Regions from separate parts of the Bradyrhizobium centrosematis genome, predicted to be linked through region 1. Evidence: predicted binding sites of a transcription regulator. Region 1 holds the regulator's gene; each other region holds the start of a gene.
The links. The regulator PhoB, encoded in region 1, activates phosphate uptake and scavenging genes when phosphate is short. The targets are predictions, from matches to a motif close to TGTCATNNANCTGTCAT.
Positions count from the first base shown of each region.

Region 1 (5,081 bases):
CTTCGTGCTCGCGGCCGCGCGGCTGATGCTGCTGCGTCTCGAAAAGAAGGCGGGGAAGTGAGATGAACCCGATCTACGTACGTCGCCGCCGCAAGGACATCGTGGTCCGCGGGCTCTGCGTCGCCGCCGCCGCCTTCGGCGTCACCTGGCTCGCGCTGATCCTGGTGACGCTGCTCTACAACGGCCTGGCCGGCCTCAACCTGCAGATCTTCACCGAGAACACGCCGCCGCCCGGCTCGACCGAAGGCGGCCTGCTCAACGCCATCGTCGGCTCGCTGATCATGACCGTGCTCGGCGTCGGCATCGGCGCGCCGCTCGGCCTGTTCGCCGGCACCTACCTTGCCGAGTACGGCCGCAACGACAAACTGACCTCGGTGATCCGCTTCATCAACGACATCCTGCTCTCGGCGCCCTCGATCATCATCGGCCTGTTCATCTATGGTGCCGTGGTGGTGCCGATGCGCGGCTTCTCGGCCATCGCAGGTGCGCTGGCGCTCGCCGTCATCGTCATCCCGGTTGTGCTGCGCACGACCGAGGACATGCTGCTGCTGGTGCCGAATGCGCTGCGGGAGGCGGCAAGCGCGCTCGGTCTGCCGCGCTCGCTGGTGATCAAGCGGATCGCCTACCGCGCCGCGCGCTCCGGCCTCATCACCGGCGTGCTGCTCGCCACCGCCCGTGTCGCCGGCGAAACCGCGCCGCTGCTTTTCACCGCGCTGTCGAACCAGTTCTTCAGCCTCAGCCTGAACAAGACGATGGCGAACCTGCCGGTTACCATCAACAATTTCGTGCAGAGCCCCTACGCCTATTGGAAGCAACTCGCCTGGAGCGGCGCGCTGCTGATCACGATCACCGTGCTTGCCCTGAACATTGGCGCGCGCATCCTCGGCGCCGAGAGGACTGCAAAATGACCGACCTGTCCGTATCCGTGAGTTCAAACGCCCATCTGGCCTCGCAGCAGCCGTTGCCGGAAGCGCCCGCCAAGGTGACGGTGCGCAACCTCAACTTCTATTACGGCGAGCACCACGCGCTGAAGAACATCAACCTGACGCTCGGCACCAACCGCGTCACCGCGTTCATCGGCCCGTCGGGCTGCGGCAAGTCGACCCTGCTGCGCATCTTCAACCGGATGTACGACCTCTATCCGGGGCAGCGCGCCACCGGTCAGCTCATGCTGGACCAGACCAACATCCTCGACCCCAAGCTGGACCTGAACCTGCTGCGCGCCCGGGTCGGCATGGTGTTCCAGAAGCCGACGCCGTTCCCGATGACGATCTACGAGAACATCGCCTTCGGCATCCGCCTCTATGAGAAGATCTCGAAGTCCGAGATGGACGATCGCGTCGAGAAGGCGCTGCGCGGCGGCGCGCTGTGGAACGAGGTCAAGGACAAGCTCAACGCCTCGGGCCTGTCGCTCTCCGGCGGCCAGCAGCAGCGCCTCTGCATCGCCCGCACCGTCGCGGTGCGGCCCGAGGTGATCCTGTTCGACGAACCCTGCTCGGCGCTCGACCCGATCTCGACCGCCAAGGTCGAGGAGCTGATCCAGGAACTGTCCGAGAACTACACGATCGCGATCGTCACCCACAACATGCAGCAGGCGGCGCGCGTGTCGGACAAGACGGCCTTCATGTATCTTGGCGAACTGATCGAGTTCGACGACACCAGCAAGATCTTCACGTCGCCGAGCGACCGGCGCACGCAGGATTACATCACCGGCCGGTTCGGCTGAGGAGACGGGACATGGGTTCTGAACATACCGCAAAGGCTTTCGACACCGACCTCCAGGAGCTCACCCGCCTGGTCGCCGAGATGGGCGGAATCGCCGAGCGCATGATCGTCGAGTCCGTCGACGCGCTGATCCGCCGCGACATCGCGCTCGGCCAGCGCGTCGTCACCACCGACGCCGATCTCGACGCGCTGCAGAAGCGCATCGAGGAGCGCGCGGTGCTCACCATCGCCCGGCGCCAGCCGATGGCGGTGGATCTGCGCGAGATCGTCGGCGCCATGCGCGTTGCGACCGACCTCGAGCGGATCGGCGACCTCGCCAAGAACATGGGCAAGCGCGTCGCGGCGCTGGAGACCGATTTCCATCCGCTCAAACTGTTCCGCGGCCTGGAGCACATGACCGACCTCGTGCAGCAGCAGGTCAAGAGCGTGCTGGACGCCTATGCCGCGCACGATCTGCCGGCGGCGATGGCGGTCTGGAAGGGCGACGAGGAAGTCGACGCGATCTGCACCTCGCTGTTCCGCGAGCTCCTCACCTACATGATGGAGGATCCGCGCAACATTTCGTTCTGCATCCATCTGATGTTCTGCGCCAAGAACATCGAGCGGATCGGAGACCACGCCACCAACATCGCCGAGACCGTGTTCTACATGATCGAGGGCCAGGCGATCACCGACAAGCGGCCGAAGGGCGACATGACCACGTTCGCCACGACGATTCCGAATACCTGAAGACTTGAAGGAGCGACGACACCATGGGCGCACGCATTATGGTGGTTGAGGACGAGGAAGCTCTCACCGAGCTTCTGCGTTACAACCTCGAAGGCGACGGCTATGACGTCGAGACGGTGATGCGCGGCGACGATGCCGACACCCGCCTCAAGGAGCACATTCCCGACCTGATCGTGCTCGACTGGATGCTGCCGGGCCTGTCCGGCATCGAGCTGTGCCGCCGCCTGCGCACCCGTCCCGAGACCAAGCAGCTGCCGATCATCATGCTCACGGCGCGCGGCGAGGAGAGCGAGCGGGTGCGCGGGCTTGCGACCGGCGCCGACGATTACATCGTCAAGCCGTTCTCGGTGCCGGAGCTGCTGGCGCGCGTGAAGGGTCTTCTGCGACGTGCCAGCCCGGAGCGGCTCGCCACCGTGCTCGCCTATGGCGACATCGAGCTCGACCGCGACAAGCGCCGCGTGGCGCGTTCGGGGCGGCCGATCGATCTCGGCCCGACCGAATATCGCCTGCTGGAGTTCTTCCTGGAGCACCCCGGCCGCGTGTTCTCGCGTGAGCAGCTGCTCGACAGCGTCTGGGGCCGCGACATCTACATCGACGAGCGTACTGTGGATGTCCATATCGGCCGCCTGCGCAAGCTGCTCAATCTCGGCCGCGAGCAGGACCCGATCCGCACCGTCCGCGGTGCCGGCTACGCACTCGACGATCGCTTCGCGAAGGCCGAGCAGACGTAAGCTAATTTAGAGAGCCGCCGCGATATTGGTGTCGTCCCGGACAAGCGTCAGCGCAGATCCGGGACCATAACCACAGGGCGTGGTTGTTTTGCGAAATAGGTAACTCCGAGTCCCCGTCACCACATCCTGCGGTGGCTATGGGTCCCGGATCTGCGCGCGCTTGTGGCGCGCTTGTCCGGGACGACATCGGATTGTTCAACCGTCACCGTGGACGGCTGCTTCTTGATCTCAGAACAAGCTCACCGCGGGCCCGGCTTCGCCGGTGCGCGCCGGCGATCCGCCGCGGGCTGATAGGCCACGCGCGAGTGCTGAGCGCAGTAGGGCAGGCCGGACAGCGCCTTGCCGCCGCAGAAGAAGAAATCCGGGCTCGAGGGATCGCCGACCGGCCAGTGGCAGGTCGCCTCGTTCAATTCGAGCAGCGACAGTCGCTGGCTCATCGGCACCACGTTGTCGTAGGTAACGGGTTCGGCCTCGACCTCGACCTCGAAGGCTTGCGCCAGCGCAGTGTTGCCGCGCGCGATGGGGCGCGTCACCCGCATCATGTGCTGTGCGGGACGCGCCTTGCGCGGCCGGGGCGCGGCCGATGACGGGCTCTTGGCGCGGCCGGACAGACCGAGCCTGTGCACTTTGCCGATCACGGCGTTGCGGGTCACATTGCCGAGCTCTGCTGCGATCTGGCTGGCCGAAAGCCCGGCCTCCCAGAGCTTCTTAAGCTGCTCGACGCGATCATCGGACCAGGTCAAAACCGTCATTGCACCCTTTCCCTCGCCGCGCGGCTGCCGTCCTGGCGCCCTTGCGGCGAATGCCTAAGCCTCGAAAAACCCGTGCCGTCAGAATCCCTTAAGGCTCGCCGGGCGCGTGACTGACGCCCGAACGTTTACGCCGGTACATGAGGACTCTTGGGATCAGAACCGCTGCACGAGATGTCGTATCTGACAGTTCAAACGCTACAATATGGCGTGACTCACGCGCAAGAGTCCGCCGACTCGCTTCCACATGTTCCGTGGTGAAAAACCCGCAAAATCGCCACCGCAAGACTACGGAATCAGCCTTTCCTGAGGCTTTCCAGGTGGCATTGACACCGGGTTCACCAAGCATAAGATAGTGCCGCGTGCCGCCCTTAAAAGGCGGCACGTTTCGTTTTCCGGGCCGGTCAATGGTGCGTTGCGCAATGCACGCCTCACACCGTCCGCAACATCAAGTGACCGTCATGACTAACAGCGCAGCGCCGCATTTGCTCCCCGTTTTCGCCAGGGCCAACCTCGGTTTCGAACGCGGCGAAGGCTGCTGGCTGATCGCGACCAACGGCGATCGCTATCTCGATTTCACCTCGGGCGTCGCGGTGAACGCGCTCGGCCATTGCCATCCGCATCTGATCAAGGCGTTGCAGGAGCAGGCGACCAAGCTGTGGCACATGTCGAACCTGTTCCAGAGCCCGGACGGCGAGAAGCTCGCCGCGCGCCTGTGCAGCGAGAGCTTTGCGGACTTCGTGTTCTTCTGCAATTCCGGCGCCGAGGCACTGGAGGGCGTGATCAAGCTGGTTCGCCATCATCACTTCTCCAAGGGCCATCCGGAGCGCTACCGCATCATCACCTTCGAAGGCGCCTTTCACGGCCGCACGTTGGCGACGCTGGCCGCGACAGGCTCCGCCAAATATCTCGAAGGGTTCGGCCCGCCGATGGATGGCTTCGACCAGGTGCCGCACGGCGACCTCGAAGCCGTCAAGAAGGCGATCGGTCCGCACACCGCCGGCATCCTGATCGAGCCGATCCAGGGCGAGGGCGGCGTCCGCTCGGCACCTCCCGGCTTCCTCAAGGCGCTGCGCCAGCTCTGCGACGAGAAGGGCTTGCTGCTCGCATTCGACGAGGTGCAGACCGGCATGGGCCGCGCCGGCGA
Region 1 covers NZ_CP120703.1:7,325,286-7,330,366, reverse strand. The annotation lists gene pstC (phosphate ABC transporter permease subunit PstC) at 1-61, shown strand, start outside; gene pstA (phosphate ABC transporter permease PstA) at 63-908, shown strand; gene pstB (phosphate ABC transporter ATP-binding protein PstB) at 905-1,726, shown strand; gene phoU (phosphate signaling complex protein PhoU) at 1,738-2,454, shown strand; gene phoB (phosphate regulon transcriptional regulator PhoB) at 2,478-3,185, shown strand; gene P6U31_RS34585 (GcrA family cell cycle regulator) at 3,425-3,937, opposite strand; gene P6U31_RS34580 (aspartate aminotransferase family protein) at 4,396-5,081, shown strand, end outside.

Region 2 (5,081 bases), 3.0 Mb from region 1:
ACAATCGGGCCGGCATCGGTCTCGGGGATCACGAAATGCACCGTTGCGCCGGACAGCTTTACGCCGGCACGCAAGGCCTGGCCGTGCGGGTCGAGGCCCGGAAAGGATGGCAGCAGCGAGGGATGGATGTTGAGCATCCGTCCATACCAGGCCTTGGTGAACTCGGCCGTGAACAGACGCATGAAGCCGCCGAGGCAAATCAGCTCGATGCCATGCTGGTCGAGCGCGGCCTGCAGCACTTTCTCGAAACCGGCCCGATCCTTGCCGAACGGCTTGCTCTCGATCACCCGCGTATTGACGCCGCTCGCCTTGGCCCGCTCGAGCCCGAGCGCATCAGTCCTGTTCGAAATGACGAGCGAGATCTCGGCCGGAAAATCCGCAGCGCTTGCGGCCTTGATCAGCGCGGCCATGTTGGAGCCGCGACCGGAGATCAGAATGGCGACGCGGCGCTTCATCACGGCGCCGGTCATCACAGCGCCATGTCGAGGTGGCCGTTATAGACGACGCGGTGCTCGCCCTCGGCCGGGATCACGGTGCCGAGCTGCGCCACGGTCTCGCCGGCATTGGTGAAGACCTCGACCACCTTGTCGACCTTGTCCGGCTCGACGATCGCGATCATGCCGATGCCGCAGTTGAAGGTGCGCAGCATTTCCAGCTCGGCGATGCCGGCCTGCGCGGCCAGCCATTTGAACACCGGCAGCACCGGCAGGCGCGCCAGATCGATGCCGACGCCGAGGTTGTTCGGCAGCACCCGCGGAATGTTGTCGGTGAAACCGCCGCCGGTGATGTGGGCGAGCCCCTTCACCGCGCCGGTCTCCCGGATCGCGCGCAGGCAGGATTTGACATAGAGCCTGGTCGGCGTCAGCAGCGCACCGCCGAGCGTCATCACCGGCGCGAACGGCGCCTGCGCCTCGAAGCTGAGGCCCGACTGCTCGACGATCTTGCGCACCAGCGAGAAGCCGTTGGAATGCACGCCTGACGAGGCGAGGCCGATCACCGCGTCACCCACCGCAATGTCCTTGCGCGGCAACAGCGTACCGCGCTCGGCGGCGCCGACGGCAAAGCCGCCGAGGTCGTAATCGCCGTCCTTGTAGAGGCCGGGCATCTCGGCGGTCTCGCCGCCGATCAGAGCGCAGCCGGACTCCCGGCAACCCTCCGCGACGCCCGCGACGATCGCCGCCGTGGCCTCCGGGTCGAGCTTGCCGCAGGCGAAATAGTCCAGGAAGAACAGCGGCTCGGCGCCCTGCACCACGAGGTCATTGACGCTCATGGCGACGAGGTCGATGCCGATCCCGCCGTGCAGCCCCGTCTCGATCGCGATCTTGACCTTGGTGCCGACGCCGTCGGTCGCGGCGACCAGGATGGGGTCCTTGAAACCGGCCGCCTTGAGGTCGAACAGGCCGCCGAAGCCGCCGATTTCGGCGGCGGCGCCGGGACGCGCGGTGGCCCGCACCATCGGCTTGATCAAATCGACCAGGCGGTTGCCGGCGTCGATATCGACGCCTGAATCGGCGTAAGTGAGGCCGTTTTTGCGGTCGGTCATGCCCGATTTCCAGTGGGTTTGCGGCTGGTTACGTCGAATTCCGGGGACGCGCAATGGCTCGCATGGCGCACCGCCCTATACTATGTAGATATCAACCGGTTCAGCCTCCCAGGGGGCCGGATTCGAGGTCAGACCGGGTGCCGGGAAGCGCTTTCGTGAGTATTCCGAATATCATTACGCTGGGCCGCATCATGCTGGTCCCGATCATCGTCTGGGCCATCGTGTCGAGCCAAATGGAGGTCGCGTTCGCCGTCTTCCTGATCGCCGGTATCAGCGACGCCGTGGACGGCTTCCTGGCCAAGCGCTTCAACATGACGAGCGAGCTCGGGGCCCTGCTCGACCCGCTTGCGGACAAGGCCCTGCTGGTCTCGATCTACATGGCGCTCGGGATCTGGGGCGCGATTCCGCGTTGGATCGTGATCCTGGTGGTCTCGCGCGACATCATGATCGTCGCCGCCGTGATCGTATCCTGGCTGTTCGACCGCCCCGTCGAAATGAAGCCGTCGAAAGTGTCCAAGCTCAACACGGTCGCACAAGTGGCGTTCGCGGCCCTGGTGCTGGCCGCGCTTGCCTTCGGCTTCAAGCCGGCCCCTTATGATATCATCCTGATGGGCCTCGTCACGGTCTTCACGCTCTCCTCGGTGTCGCTCTATCTCGTCGAGTGGCTGCGGCACATGAGCACGATCGAGGCCAAATGAGCGGGGAAGCGCCTTGCAAAGGGCCAACTCCGCTCGATTAAGTCGAATTCTCTTCAAACGGGCCGGCGCGCCGGCATGGAGCAAAGCAAGCGTGGCAGGCCGCGTCCATCCCCGACAATTGGCGTTTGCGCTTCCGCATGCGGAGAGCCTCAGCCGGGACAACTTCCTCGAGGGCCCCGCCAACGCGGCCGGTCTCGCCCTGATCGACAGCTGGCCGGAATGGCCGAACCGGATCATGTGGCTGGCGGGCCCGGAGGGCAGCGGCAAGAGCCACCTCGCCGCGATCTGGGCTGAAATGGCAGGCGCCCGCTCGACCGCGGCCAATGGGCTAACCGCCGCAAGCGTTCCAGGCGCGCTCGCCACCGGTGCGCTGGTGGTCGAGGATCTCAGGGCCGGGAATTTCGACGAACGCGCCCTCTTCCACCTGATGAATCTCGCCCGCGAGGACGGCGCCTACGTGCTCTTCACCGGACGCGAGGTCCCGGCTTCGCTCCAGATCGAGCTGCGCGACCTGCGCTCGCGTCTGCGCGCCGTGCCCGTCGTCACGCTGCTGCCGCCCGACGACCAGCTCTTCCGCGGCCTGATCGTCAAATTCTGCGCCGACCGCCAGCTCACCGTGGACGAGAGCGTGGTCGGTTATCTCGCCAACCGGCTGGAGCGGTCCTCGGCCGCCGCCCGCCAGGCCGTGGAACTGCTCGACAGCGAGGCCCTCCGGCTCGGCCGCCCCGTCACCAGGGCGCTCGCCGCCGAGCTGCTCCGGGATGCCTGAGCCCCGCCCCGCCGGCGCCAAGGGGGCCTGCGCGAACGCCGCTTGACGCCGAGAGGCCGCGGAACATCAATGTCATCGAAACGTCATCGCTCTAACACATGCTCCCGCGGGTTTTGCGCGTAGGTCGCAAGGTGAGGCGAGACAGGATGGACCGACTTCTGATGGACTCTGCGCAAGCTGTTGAAACTAAAGAAAAAGCTCCGGAAGCCGAGGGTCTGCCGGCAATCGCATCGAGCCCCGAGCGGTTCATCAACCGCGAGCTGTCGTGGCTGCATTTCAACCGCCGCGTCCTCGAGGAATCGGTCAATCCCAGCCACCCCATGCTGGAGCGGGTGCGATTCCTGTCGATTTCCGCGAATAACCTCGACGAGTTCTTCATGGTCCGCGTCGCCGGCATCAAGGCCCAGGTGCGCGAGGGCATTGCCGAACGCAGCCCCGATGGCCTGACCCCGTCCGAGCAGCTCGCGCTGATCAACCGCACCGTCTCCGAACTGGCCTCCGACCAGCAGGCGATCTGGCGCGACCTTCGCGGCACGCTGGCCGATGTCGGCATCGTGCTGGTCGATGGCAAGGACGTCACCAAGGCGGAACGGACCTGGATCGAGGACTACTTCCTCAACAACGTGTTCCCGCTGCTGACCCCGCTGGCGATCGACCCGGCCCACCCCTTCCCGTTCATCCCGAGCCTCGGCTTCACCATCGCGCTCCAGCTCACGCGTGCGGCTGACGGCAAGCAGATGAACGCGCTGATCCGCATGCCCGGCAAGATCGACCGCTTCATACGCCTGCCGGCCGACAGCAAGATCGTTCGCCTGATCTCGCTGGAACAGGCGACCTCCCTGTTCATCAACCGCCTGTTCCCCGGCTACAATCTGCACGGCCAGGGCGCCTTCCGGATCATCCGCGACTCCGAGCTCGAAATCGAGGAAGAGGCGGAAGACCTCGTCCGCCTGTTCGAGACGGCGCTCAAGCGCCGCCGGCGCGGATCGGTGATCCGGCTCGAGATCGACGCCAAGATGCCGGAGGAGCTGCGCAGCTTCGTTCAGCACGCGCTGTCGGCCGCCGATGACGAGGTCTTCCTGGTCGACGGCGTGCAGGCGATGAACGAGCTCTCGCAGCTCACCCGCCTCGACCGTCCCGACCTCGAATTCACGCCTTACGTGCCGCGCCACCCGGAGCGCGTGCGCGAGCACGGCGGCGACATCTTTGCCGCGATCCGTCAGAAGGATCTCGTCGTCCATCACCCCTACGAATCCTTCGACGTGGTCGTGCAGTTCCTGCAGCAGGCCGCGCGCGACCCCGATGTTGTCGCGATCAAGCAGACGCTCTACCGCACCTCCAACAACTCGCCGATCGTGCGCGCGCTCGCGGAAGCGGCCGAAGCCGGCAAATCCGTCACGGCGCTGATCGAGCTGAAGGCGCGCTTCGACGAGGAAGCCAACATCCGCTGGGCGCGCGATCTCGAACGCGCCGGCGTGCAGGTCGTCTACGGCTTCCTCGAACTGAAGACGCATGCGAAGCTCTCGATGGTGGTGCGCCGCGAGGGCGGCAGCCTTACCACCTATGTCCATACCGGCACCGGCAACTATCACCCGGTCACGGCACGCATCTATACCGACCTCTCCTACTTCACCTCTGATCCGACCATTGGCCGCGATGCCGCACGCGTGTTCAATTTCATCACCGGCTACGCCGCGCCGAGCGATCTGGAAAAGATGGCGGTGTCGCCCTTGACCCTGCGCAAGCGCATCATCGAGCACATCCAGGGCGAGACCGCGCATGCGCGGCACGGCCGGCACGGTGCGGTCTGGATGAAGATGAATGCGCTGGTCGACCCTGACATCATCGACGCGCTGTACGAGGCGTCCCAGGCCGGCGTGCAGGTCGAGCTCGTGGTGCGCGGTATCTGTTGCCTGCGTCCCGGCATTCCCGGCCTGTCCGAGAACATCCGCGTCAAGTCGATCATCGGACGCTTCCTGGAACACGGCCGAATCTACTGCTTCGGCATGGGCCAGGGTCTGCCGAGTGCCAAAGCGGCTGTGTATATCTCGTCCGCCGACATGATGCCACG
Region 2 covers NZ_CP120703.1:4,311,373-4,316,453, forward strand. The annotation lists gene purN (phosphoribosylglycinamide formyltransferase) at 1-455, opposite strand, end outside; gene purM (phosphoribosylformylglycinamidine cyclo-ligase) at 470-1,543, opposite strand; gene P6U31_RS20840 (CDP-alcohol phosphatidyltransferase family protein) at 1,699-2,241, shown strand; gene P6U31_RS20845 (chromosomal replication initiator DnaA) at 2,333-3,010, shown strand; gene P6U31_RS20850 (RNA degradosome polyphosphate kinase) at 3,172-5,081, shown strand, end outside.
Region 2: a site for PhoB is predicted at 3,081-3,097, ahead of P6U31_RS20850 (RNA degradosome polyphosphate kinase). Genes of this name have one in related genera too.

Region 3 (5,081 bases), 3.0 Mb from region 1:
AGCCCAGCGCACCGCCTTCGATGATCGCGCCGGCCAGCGCGCCTAGCGCCGCGATCGCAGCGAGCTGACCGGGCAGATCGATCTCGCGGGAGCGCGCCCGGGTGGTCTCGCTGGAATAGCGCCAGCTCAGCCACAGGCCGGCCAGCCCGATCGGCAGATTGACCAGGAAGATCGCGCGCCAACCGACCAGCGTGATCAGCGCGCCGCCGACGAAGGGGCCGGCGGTGAGCGCCAGGCTCGCGCCTGCAGCCCAGACCGCGACCGCACGGCCGCGGGCGCGGTCGTCGGCATAGGCATGATTGAGCAGAGCAAGCGAATTCGGCACCAAGATCGCCGCCGCCAGCCCCTGGACCAGCCGCGCGCCGATCAGGATGGCCGCGTTGGGCGACAGCGCGCAGGCGACTGAGGCCAGGGTGAAGATCGCGAACCCCGCCATGAAAACACGCTTGGCGCCGATGCGGTCGCCAAGCGCGCCGGCCGTGAGGATGAAGGCGGCGAACGCAATGGTGTAGGCGCTGACCACCCATTGCAGCTCGGCAACGCCGCCGCCAAGCGCCTTTCCCATCGCATCGAGCGCCGTATTGACGATGGTGACGTCGAGCTGCACCACGCCATAGCCGAGACTCATCGCGGCCAGCGTGAGAGAGGTCGCAAGACGCGAGCAGGCACGCGGTACCGAGGCTCCGTCCTGAAAATTTTCATGTTCAATGGTGGTGGCTCGCATGCTGCACCTCGATTGCAGCCCCTGCGAAATATACGTTATCACGGCGCTCCATGCTTCGATAACGACCGAATGGTGGATGCTCAACACAGCTGCCGCATGCTTGCGGTGAGGAAGCAAAGCGCCGCGCGAACGGCCGCGCGGCGCTTCCGTCGTTACACCCTCAGCTTTAGCTCGCCGCGCGCAGGTTCACCTTGCTCTCGGCGAGCGTCGTCAGCTTCTTGTCGGTCGCCTTCTCTTCCTCCAGCGTCTTGGCGAGCACGCTGGCGCAATCGTTGCGGCCGAGCTGCTTGGCCCAGGCGATCAGGCTGCCGTAACGGACGATCTCGTAATGTTCGGCAGCCTGCGCCGCGTTGATCAGCGCGGCATCGAGCACCGCCTTGTCGGCGACTTCGCCGGCAGTCTCGTCGGCTTCCTCGATGATGCCGTCGATCGCGGGGCAGTCGACCGCCTTCACGGCAACGCCATGCATCTTGAAGACTTCCTCGAGCCGCGAGACGTGCTGCTTGGTTTCCTCAAGGTGCGTCAAAAAGCCCTGTTTCAGCTGCGGGTCGGTGGCCTTGCTTGCCATTTTCGGCAGCGCCTTGGTCAGCTGCTGCTCGGCGTAATAGATGTCCTGGAGCTGGTGCACGAACAGGTCGTTCATGGTTTTGATGTCCTTTGTGAACAGTCCCATCGTTCGGTCCTCTCGGTTTCTGGAACACGAAGGCGGCGGCTCGTGCGAAAAAGCCGCTCATTCCGCCATGTTCGGTTGCTGATGGGGCCACAACGAGTGCGCGGCATCGACGTTCCAAAAAGACCGCATCGCTTGCGCTGGAACAATGCGGACCGCACCGGGATCTGCAATCATGCCGACATAAGAAACGCGCGCGCCGCGCCGGTTTCACGACTCATATGCTTAACGCGCCTCCGATGTGAACCGCATATGACAAAGCTGACCGGTCCGACGCAGAACCTATTGTTGTCAAGGGCTGCACAAGCCGCTGTTTTTGCCTTAAATGAGCTGGATCATGCCTAGCGATCGATGCCTGCCTTTGGCCATGATCGCACCCGACTGGCCAATGCCTGGCCCGGTCGGTCTTGCCCCCGCCGGGAGGATGAATGCACGGACTGCTGCCCGCGCTGAAGCGCGGCTTCAAGAGATGGATCGGTTGGCGACGGCTCGGAGTTGCCGCGAGCATTTTGATCATCGCCTTCGCGATCACCACGCTGGTGCGGACCCTGAAGGGCATCGATACCGGGGTCATCCTGACGGCGTTAACCGAGATTCCCCGCGGGAGTATCGGGATGGCGGCGGTCTGCGTGTTTTTCGCGTTCTGTACGCTGACCTTCTACGACTTTTTTGCACTGCGAACGATCGGCAAGAAGCACGTGCCCTATCGCATCGCGGCGCTCTCCAGCTTCACGTCCTATTCGATCGGCCACAACATCGGCGCCACCGTGTTCACCGGCGGGGCGATCCGCTTCCGGATCTATTCGGACTACGGGCTGAACGCGATCGACGTCGCAAAGATCTGCTTCCTGTCGGGCCTGACCTTCTGGCTCGGTAACATCTTCGTGCTCTCGATCGGCATGGCCATCCATCCGGATGCCGCCTCCTCGATGGATCAGCTGCCGTCGTCGCTCAATCGGCTGATCGCGCTCGGCGGCCTCGCCTCGATCGTCGCCTACCTGGTCTGGCTCTGCATGGGCGAGAAGCGGCGCGAGCTCGGCCAAAAGGGCTGGAAGGTGGTGCTGCCGTCGGCGCCGCTGACGCTGGTCCAGATCCTGATCGGCGTGGTCGATCTGGGCTTCTGCGCCACCGCGATGTACCTCCTGATGCCGGTCAATCCGCCGATCGACTTCATGTCGCTGGCCGTGGTGTTCATCCTGGCCACGCTGCTCGGCTTCGCCAGCCACGCGCCCGGCTCGATCGGCGTGTTCGATGCCGCCATGCTGCTGGCGCTGCCCGAGTTCGGCCGCGAGCAGCTTCTGGCTACGCTCCTGGTGTTCCGCATTCTCTATTTCGTGATCCCGTTCGGCCTCGCCATCTCCATCATGGGCACGCGCGAACTCTGGATGAACGTGGTCGAGCCCTGGCAGGAGCGGCGGCGGCTGGCGGAAGCCTGCGCGCAGGCCAACCTGCCGAAAGAGGTGACGCCGATGGAGCGCGAGCGGCTGCTGCGGCAGGCCAATAAGCGGTAAGGCACGCGGCTAGACAAAGGTTGCGGGCGGAAGCGCGATCGTCTCTTATTTCCGCCTCAACTTTGCCGTTGAAGACGCGGGCCATGATCCCTCTATTCCTTCGTACCCTTTCCGCAAGCGCCCTGTTGCTGGCCGGGCTTTTGACCATTTTGCCGGCCGAGCGTGCCGCCGCGCAGGATGCTGGCCCCCTGCAGATCAGCTGGGAGGTGCGTAACCGCTTCCGGCTGTTCCGGGAGGAGCGCGACTTCCTGCTCCATGTCGAGAATGCGCGTAACCGCAGCATCTTGGCCGCCGAGCAATCGCTGGAGCTGCAGAGCGAAGGCCGCGGCTGGGCCCGCAACATGGTCAACCGCCTCTGCATCGACCTTCAGGGCCGCGTCAACCAGCCCTGCACCCGCGACAATACCAAGGAAAACTACCTCACCCCGATCGACCATCCCGTCACCGTGCGCCTCGTTGGCGCCGTGCCGGTCGGCGCCACCTGCGCCTGGTCGTTCGACGACGGCGACGGTCCGCAACAATCGACCTTTGACTGCGCTGAGCCGATCAACTTGCGGGTCCGCTACGGCAAGCAGACGGTCGCAACCGTGGACGTCTCCTCCGGCTCCGACCCGACCCAGCGCGTCCAGACCGAGATCCAGGTCCGCGACATCTTTATCGCCGGCCTCGGGGACAGCATTGCCTCGGGCGAAGGCAATCCGGACCGCCCGCTGGCACTGTCGGACGAAGGCTTCTGCTTCCGCTCCTATCTCGGCACGGCCGGCGCGCAGTACTACCGGCCGAGCCGCCACGGCTTCAAGGGCGGCCGCGCCTGCGAGGCGCCGGACACGCTCGCAAACTGGCAGCGCTACAGCGCACTCTGGTTCAACGCGCCCTGCCACCGCTCGCTGTACAGCTACCAGACACGCACCGCGCTGACGCTCGCGGTGCGCTACACCCACATCGCGGTGACCTACCTGCCGCTCGCCTGCACCGGCGCCAGCATCGGTGACGGGCTGCTCGGCTCGCAGCGCGCCCGCGAATGTCCGCCCGGCAAGACCGGCGTCTGCAACACCAGCGTGACCGCGCAAGTCGCCGAGTTGCGCGAGGCCCTGACCGCGGCGAAGAAGCGTCAGCCCGACCGCACGCTCGACCTCGTGCTGCTCTCGGTCGGCGCCAACGACGTGTACTTCTCCGGCCTCGTCGCCGACGTCATCGTCGACACCGCGACCGAGCGGGCGCTGTTCCGCCGCTCCGGCGTGATGGCAAGCGTCGATGATTCCCGCGACGCGCTGGCGCGTGAGTTGCCGCAGAACTTCGTCAAGCTGCGCGAGGCACTGAAGCCGCTGGTCGGCGGCGACCTCTCGCATGTGGTCTACGTCTCCTACGCCAATCCCGCGCTCGCCGATGGCGGCGTGCCCTGCCGCGGCGGCCGGGCCGGCTTCGACATCCATCCGTCCTTCAACGCCGATCCGCAGCGCCTTGCCCGCGTCTCGACCTTCGTCGATACCGAGTTCCTGCCGCAATTGAAGGGGCTCGCCACCTGCACGCGCGGCGCACTGTGCCGCGATCAGGAGTCCGACCGCATGACCTTCGTCGATGCGCATCAGGCCGCGTTCGCCGATCACGGCTTCTGCGCGCATTCCGGCAATGATCCCGAATTCGACCGCAGCTGCTTTGCCGAGAACGGCCAGAGCTTCAATCCCGATATCGTCAGCGCGGCGAGCCAGCCGATGCTGTGCGGCCGCGGCGCCTCCGAGTATCGCGCCTATCTGCCCCGCGCGCGCTGGATCCGCGACGCCAATGACAGCTATTTCGCTGCGATGACCTATCCGCAAGGCTTGCCGGCGGCGAGCCAGCCGACCGACATTCACGACGCGACCTGGGGCGTGCTCTCCGCCGTCTATGGCGGCGCAGTGCATCCGAGCGCCGAGGGCCACGCCGCGATGGCGGATGCGGCGCTGCCGGCCGCAAGCGCCGTACTTGGGCTGGACGCCGTGCCACCGAACGTGACGCGCGGGTTGTTGCCGCAACTGTTGCCGAGCGCGCAGCAGTAGAAGCAAAGCGAGCTCTCTCCCGCTCGCAGCCGCCGTTCCATCAATCCAAAAACGGCATCGATCGATACTGCCTTGAACTTGGACACTTCGCCGCGCGCGCCTCTAGGAGTCGCCTTGAGGAAATGTTCAAGTTTCAAGGA
Region 3 covers NZ_CP120703.1:2,753,508-2,758,588, reverse strand. The annotation lists gene P6U31_RS13170 (MFS transporter) at 1-724, opposite strand, end outside; gene P6U31_RS13165 (ferritin-like domain-containing protein) at 891-1,397, opposite strand; gene P6U31_RS13160 (YbhN family protein) at 1,823-2,905, shown strand; gene P6U31_RS13155 (hypothetical protein) at 2,989-4,941, shown strand.
Region 3: a site for PhoB is predicted at 1,636-1,652, ahead of P6U31_RS13160 (YbhN family protein). Genes of this name have one in related genera too.